DNA from 3 places in the Devosia sp. Soil_C_22 genome. Region 3 is predicted to be linked to each of the others. Evidence: predicted binding sites of a transcription regulator. Region 3 holds the regulator's gene; each other region holds the start of a gene.

Region 1 (2,265 bases), 1.1 Mb from region 3:
ATCCGAGCTCGGCTCTCCTCGAAGTGCTGGATCCGGAGCAGAACAACACGTTCAACGATCACTATCTCGAGGTCGACTACGACCTGAGCGACGTGATGTTCGTGACGACCTCGAACACGCTGAACATCCCGGCTCCGCTGATGGACCGCATGGAGATCATCCGCCTCTCGGGTTACACCGAGGACGAGAAGTTCGAGATCGCGCGCCGTCACCTGATCCCGGAGACGCTCAAGGAGAACGGGCTGCAGCCCAAGGAGTTCGTCCTCGACGACGAGCAACTGATGGCCGTGGTGCGGAACTACACCCGCGAAGCCGGCGTGCGTAACCTGAAGCGTGAGCTGTCCAAGCTGATGCGGAAGGCGGTGCGCGACATCATGACCAAGAAGGCGACCAAGGTGGAGATCACCTCGGAGCTGCTCGAGGAATATCTCGGGCCGGCCTTCTTCCGGAACGACAAGCTCGATGCGGAGCCGCAGGTCGGCGCCGTCACGGGCCTCGCCTGGACCTCGGTGGGTGGCGAAATCCTCACCATCGAAGGCGTGATGACACACGGCAAGGGTCGCATGACGGTTACCGGTAACCTCAAGGAAGTGATGAAGGAATCCATCACGGCCGCCTCGGGCTACGTGCGCTCGCGTTCGATCGACTTCGGCATCAAGCCGCCGCTGTTCGATACGCGCGATATCCACCTGCACGTGCCGGAGGGTGCAACTCCGAAGGACGGTCCGTCGGCGGGTATCGCCATGGCGACCGCCATCGTGTCGCTGATGACCGGCATCCCGGTCCGCAACGACGTAGCGATGACCGGCGAGGTGACGCTGCGTGGCCGGGTGCTGCCGATCGGTGGCCTCAAGGAGAAGCTGCTCGCCGCCCTCCGCTCGGGCATCAAGACGGTGCTCATCCCCGAGGAGAACACCCGCGATCTCAAGGAGATCCCGGCGAACGTGACCGAGGGCATGGAGATCATCCCGGTGAGCCGGATGGACGAGGTGCTGAGCCGCGCCCTGGTGCGCCAGCCCGAGCCGATCGAATGGCAGTATGACGAGGACAAGCCGGCCGCGCCGGCCCCCGCCATCGAGCCGGCCGACGGCGATGACGCCGGAGCCAGCCTGCCGCACTGAGCGGCATAAGTGATGAAACACGGAACGGCGCCTTCGGGCGCCGTTTTCATTTGCGGCGCTAGCGTTGTCTATCCAGCTAGACAAGCTCCGTCGCAAGGCTGTCACATCCTGCTACTATCCGCGTCGCCTTTGGATGATGGAGTGGACGATGACGACGGCTGGCGCGATGCGGGACTTTCACCTCACCAATGCGCGGGTGCTGGCACCCGAGGTGACCGGCGCCACCGAGCTGTTCGTGCGCGAAGGAGTTGTTGCCGACGCGGCTGGGCCAAAGGCGCAGGTCATCGACTGTGAGGGGGATCTGCTGATCCCCGGACTGATCGACCTCCATACCGACAATATCGAGCACCACTTTCACCCGCGCCCGGGTGTGACCTGGCCCTCCGGGCTGGCGGCGGCGATGGCGCATGACGCGCAGATGGTGTCGGCGGGCATCACCACCGTGCTCGATTCGCTGTCGCTGGGTGACTATGACAGCGCTGGCGCGCGCACGAAGATGCTGCATGCCGCGATCGGCGGCGTGGACGCCGCGCGGGCGGCGGACCTGCTGCGAGCGGACCACTGGTTCCACTTCCGCTGTGAGCTGTCGGATGGCGGGCTGCTGCCGATCATCGAAGCGCATGTCGACAATCCGCAGCTGCGGCTGATGTCGATGATGGACCACACGCCGGGCCAGCGGCAGTGGAAGGACACCGACCTCTATCGGGCGTTCCGGCGCAAGAAGAACAATGTGGTGTGGTCCGAGAGCGAGTGGCGGGCCTATCTCGACGACCGAGTGGAGCAGCAGACACGCTTCGTGCCCGAAGCGCGCGCGATCATTGCGGCGCACGGGCGCGACAAGCAGATACGCCTCGCCAGCCACGACGACACGACCATCGAGGATGTCGAGCAGTCGGCCGGCGACGGCATCACGATCAGCGAGTTTCCGACCACGATGGACGCGGCGCGGCATGCGCGGGCCAAGGGTCAGCAGATCGTCATGGGCTCGCCCAATGTCGTGCTGGGCGGCTCGCATTCGGGCAATGTCGGCGCGATGCAGCTCGCGGAAGCCGACTGCCTCGACGTGCTGACCTCGGATTATGTGCCGGCGAGCCTGCTGCACGGCGCCTTTCTCGTCGGCCAACGGCTGGGCGACCTCACCACC
Region 2 (2,265 bases), 1.8 Mb from region 3:
GCGCTGAGGATGGGCAGACCCTCCCACTCGGTGCCGGCCTGCATCTGCTCAAGGTACCATTTCTGGGCGATGTTCACGATCTGCACCGACGGATCGTCGGCGACGAGCGCGAAGTAGGAGTGCAGCGGGGCGGCAGTCTCGCCGACGGCGCGGCGGACATAGGCGAGGGTCTCGTCGTGGTCGTCCTGCGCGGCGGCTTCGACGGTGGCGACGCTTTCGACCAGCGGGGCCACCTTGCCCTCGACGCGCTCGAAGATCGGGCGGGCTTCGGAGGTGTGCGAGACGATGGACCAGGTACCGTCGTCGGCCTTTTCGAGCAGCAGGTCGATCAGGCCCATGTGCGAGCCCCAGAAGCCGGCCATGACGGCGGGCTTCCCGGCGAGCGTGCCCTTCTCGAGGTCGGCTCCCTCGACGCCTTCGAAGTCCTTGGAGTTCGGGAAGACAAGGTGCTGGTGGCCGGTGAGGATGACGTCGATGCCCTCGACGGCGGCAAGCTGCAGCGAGGCATTCTCGCCGATGCCGATTTCGGGGGCGATGCCGGAGTGTGAGAGGGCGATGATGAGCTCGGCGCCTTCTTCGCGCATCTTCGGTACGTAGGCTTCGGCGGCCTCGACGATCTGGCGGGTATTGACCTTGCCGGAAAGGTGGGTGTTGTCCCAGGTCATGATCTGGGGCGGCACGAAGCCGATGAAGCCGAGCTTGATGGTGTGCTTGGCGCCGGTGCCGTCGGTCAGCTCTTTTTCGACGATCTGGTAGGGCGGGATGTAGGTGGTGTCGGAGAGGACGTCGGCGGCCAGTTCGCCCTTCACCAGGTTCGACGAAACGATCGGGAAGTTGGCCGCGGCAATGGCGGCGTCGAGGAATTCGAGGCCGTAGTTGAACTCGTGGTTGCCCAGCGTGCCGGCTTCGTAGCCGAGCGTGTTCATGGCGGCGATGATCGGGTGGGGCTCGTTGGTGAGGCCTTTTTCGTAGGCGATGTAATCGCCCATCGGGTTGCCCTGGATGACGTCGCCATTGTCGACGAGGATCGAGTTGCCGGCCTCGGCGCGGATGGCCTCGATCAGCGCGGCCGTGCGCGACAGGCCGAGCGTGTCGTTGGGGGCGTCGGCGTAATAGTCGTAGGGGAAGACCGCGACATGGAGGTCGGTGGTTTCCATGATGCGCAGATGGGCCTGGCCGGCGGCGGCCTGCACCGCGAAGGGATGGAGCGCGACCGCGGCGCCAAGCGTCGCGGTGCCGGCGAGGAAGGCACGGCGGGAAATGCCATTGTGATAATTCATGATGAGTCTCCCTGAGCTGATCGTGGCCTAAGAGACGGCCGCAACTGCCGTCCGCCGCACGCGAGATCGGATGCGGCTTGGTGCCTCGTCACAGTGACGCTGCGATGACGGCGCTATGGCATCTGAGGCTGTTTTGACCGATTGGTCAAGAAACGCGAATGTACCGACTGGAACCGGTTTGCCGGGCATCGGCTTATTGATAGACTTGAATGCAGAGCGTCAGTGAGGAATTCCAAATGAAGTGGCAGGGCCGGGAGCGTAGCTCGAATGTCGAGGATCGGCGCGGTCAGGGCGGCGGCCTTGGACGTAGCGGCGGTGGCTTCAGCATGCCGGGTGGCGGGATGCGCATTCCCACCGGCCGCGCCGGCGGGGGCGGACTGGGATTGCTCGGCATTATCGTGGTGCTGGGAATCATCTGGTTCGCGACGGGGCAGAACCCGCTCGACATGCTGACCGGAGGCAACAGCACCGGCACGACCACGGGCCAGCAATACACGCCGCCGTCCGCCAATGCGGGGGAGGACGAGTTGTCCAGCTTCGTCGGGGTGGTGGTGAAGGATACGGAGAACCTGTGGACCGAGGTGTTCGCGCAGAACAACCTCACCTACCAGCCGCCGACCGTGGTGCTGTTCACCGACGCGACGCAGTCGGGATGCGGCGTGGCGCAGTCGGCCTCGGGGCCGTTCTACTGCCCCAACGACAAGAAGGTGTATATCGACCTCGCCTTCTACGACCAGTTGCGCCAGCAGTTCGGAGCGCCCGGCGATTTCGCCCAGGCCTATGTGATCGCGCATGAAATCGGCCATGCCGTGCAGGACCAGACCGGCGTGCTGCCGCAGTTCAACCGCGCACGCGCGTCGATGAGCCAGGACGAGCAGAACGCCTATTCGGTGCGCGTGGAACTGCAGGCCGACTGCTACGCCGGCGTGTGGGCCAATTACGTGAAGCAGCAGAACTATCTCGAGTCGGGCGACACCGAGGAGGC
Region 3 (2,265 bases):
CGCAGCGTGGCGTCGATCCGCGTATCGGGATCGCCCAGGATGGTGAAGTAGACCTGCTGGCCGGGCTGCACGCGCGGTACATCGGCTTCCGAGATCTCGGCCTTCACCACCATCTTGTCGAGGTTGGCGATCTTGACGATGGTCGGCGATGAGGTGTTGGCGTTCAGCGACTGCCCCACTTCCACCGCGACGGCGACTACCGTGCCGTCCATGGGCGCGACGATGCGGGTGCGATCGAGATCGAGCTTGGCCGACTCGACGCTGAGCTCGGCCTGCTGGATCTGCGCGTCGATCGACTTGAGCTCCGCTTCCCCGGTCTGCACCGCAAGTTGCGCGGTCTGGTAGTCTGCGTCCGATATCAGCTTGTTCGGGTTGAGTTTTTCAGCTCGCGCCAGCGCCACGCGAGCCTGCGCGAGGCTTGCTTCCTTGATCTCTTTCTGGGCCGAGATGTTGGCAAGCGCCGCTTCGGCAACCTTCACCGCGTTTTCCTGGTTCAGCGAATCGATCTCGGCGATCACGTCGCCGCTCTTCACATCGTCGCCGAGCGCGACGTTCAGCGACTTGATGCGGCCCGACACTTCGGCACCGACGCTGACCAGCGAACTTGCCTGGATGACCCCCGAGGCCAGCACGGTCTCCTCCACGGAGCCGCGGGTCACCGGAGTGGTGGCGGGAATGGCATCCTTGGCCGGGGCGCTGAATACGACCCAGCCGGCGCCTGCGGCGCCCAAGACAGCGAGCACACCGATAGCAGCAAGCCAACGCTTCATTCGTTCACCTCAATGCCCATATCCGCCCGCCCTACACATAGGAAGGCGGAGCGCGAAAGTCGTGTTAGGGCTTGGTAAGGTGGGTGAAATCTTGGACAGGTTGGAAACGCTGGGCGCTCCAACCTGTCCGCAACGTCAGCTCAGCGCGGCAAAGCGCTCGTCGAAGGCATAGCCGGCGCCACGCACGGTACGGATCGGGTCGGCGTCGCGGTGGCGGTTGATCGCCTTGCGAAGGCGCCCGACATGTACGTCTACGGTGCGCTCGTCGACATAGACATCGTTGCCCCACACGCCATCGAGCAGTTGCTCGCGCGAGTACACCCGGCCGGGATGGCGCATCAGATACTCGAGCAGGCGATACTCGGTCGGCCCCAGGTGCACCTCGCGGCCGCCGCGACGGACACGGTGGCTGGTCCGATCGAGCTCGAGATCGCCGGCCTTCAGTACGGCGGTCACGAGCTGGGGGCTCGAGCGGCGCAGCAGCGCATTGATGCGGGCCAGCAGTTCCGGGATCGAGAACGGCTTTACGACATAATCGTCGGCGCCGGTCGCAAGGCCGCGAACCCGCTCTTCTTCCTCGCCGCGCGCCGTGATCATGATGATCGGGGTGCGCGCGGTTTCCTCGCGGGCCCGCCAGCGGCGGCAGAGCTCGATGCCGGAGAGGCCAGGCAGCATCCAATCGAGCAGGATCAGGTCCGGCACGCCGTCGCGGATGCGTTCCACAGCCTCATCGCCCGAGGCGGCCGTCGCAACGCGAAAGCCCTCCGCCTCAAGGTTATAGCGCAGCAATACTGCGAGATCGGCCTCGTCCTCGACGATGAGGATGGTAGCAGACATCGGCGGTCACTCCGTCGTGGATTCGTCGGTCAGACTTACTCTTTGACCTGCGTACGGTGCTGGTCGGGGGCAGTCCCGATCTGGCGGCCGGTCTCGAGGTAGTAAGCGTGCTCGGCAATGTTGGTGGCGTGGTCGCCGACGCGCTCGAGGCTCTTGGAGCAGAACAGCAGATGCGTGCACTGCGTGATGTTGCGCGGATCTTCCATCATGTAGGTGAGCAGTTCGCGGAACAGCGAGGTGTAGAGCGCATCGATCTCTTCGTCGGAGTTGCACACTTCGACGGCGGCGGCGCTGTTGCGCGTCGCGTAGGCATCGAGCGCCGCCTTGAGCTGGCGCAGGATCAGGTCGGACATGTGCTTGACGCCGTTGTAGAATTTCGGCGCGAGGCTGAGCCCGTCTATCTGCAACGTGCGGCGCGAGATGGTCTTGGCCATATCGCCGACGCGCTCGAGATCGTTGGCGACGTGGATCGAGGTGATGATGGCGCGCAGGTCCGTCGCCATGGGCTGGCGGCGGGCGATCATCGAGACGGCGATCTCGTCGATCTTCTTCTGCATCTCATCGATGGCCTTGTCGGCATCGATGGTCTGGCGCGCCAGGCTGTGGTCCAGCCGCAGCAGCGCCCGGGTGGCGTTCGATACGGCCACTTCAACCTGCC

The links. Region 3 encodes PhoB, which activates phosphate uptake and scavenging genes when phosphate is short. Its sites were predicted from a motif close to TGTCATNNANCTGTCAT; they were not measured.
Region 1: the regulator PhoB is predicted to act here: its motif matches at 1,210-1,226, upstream of AC3A6I_RS08790 (alpha-D-ribose 1-methylphosphonate 5-triphosphate diphosphatase).
Region 2: the regulator PhoB is predicted to act here: its motif matches at 1,374-1,390, upstream of AC3A6I_RS12230 (bifunctional 2',3'-cyclic-nucleotide 2'-phosphodiesterase/3'-nucleotidase).

The regions. Positions count from the first base shown of each region.
Region 1 covers NZ_JBDGIY010000001.1:1,842,723-1,844,987, forward strand. Annotated here, with positions in the region: gene lon (endopeptidase La) at 1-1,121, shown strand, start outside; gene AC3A6I_RS08790 (alpha-D-ribose 1-methylphosphonate 5-triphosphate diphosphatase) at 1,270-2,265, shown strand, end outside.
Region 2 covers NZ_JBDGIY010000001.1:2,524,581-2,526,845, reverse strand. Annotated here, with positions in the region: gene AC3A6I_RS12230 (bifunctional 2',3'-cyclic-nucleotide 2'-phosphodiesterase/3'-nucleotidase) at 1-1,280, opposite strand, end outside; gene ypfJ (KPN_02809 family neutral zinc metallopeptidase) at 1,517-2,265, shown strand, end outside.
Region 3 covers NZ_JBDGIY010000001.1:693,343-695,607, reverse strand. Annotated here, with positions in the region: gene AC3A6I_RS03285 (efflux RND transporter periplasmic adaptor subunit) at 1-770, opposite strand, end outside; gene phoB (phosphate regulon transcriptional regulator PhoB) at 906-1,607, opposite strand; gene phoU (phosphate signaling complex protein PhoU) at 1,643-2,265, opposite strand, start outside.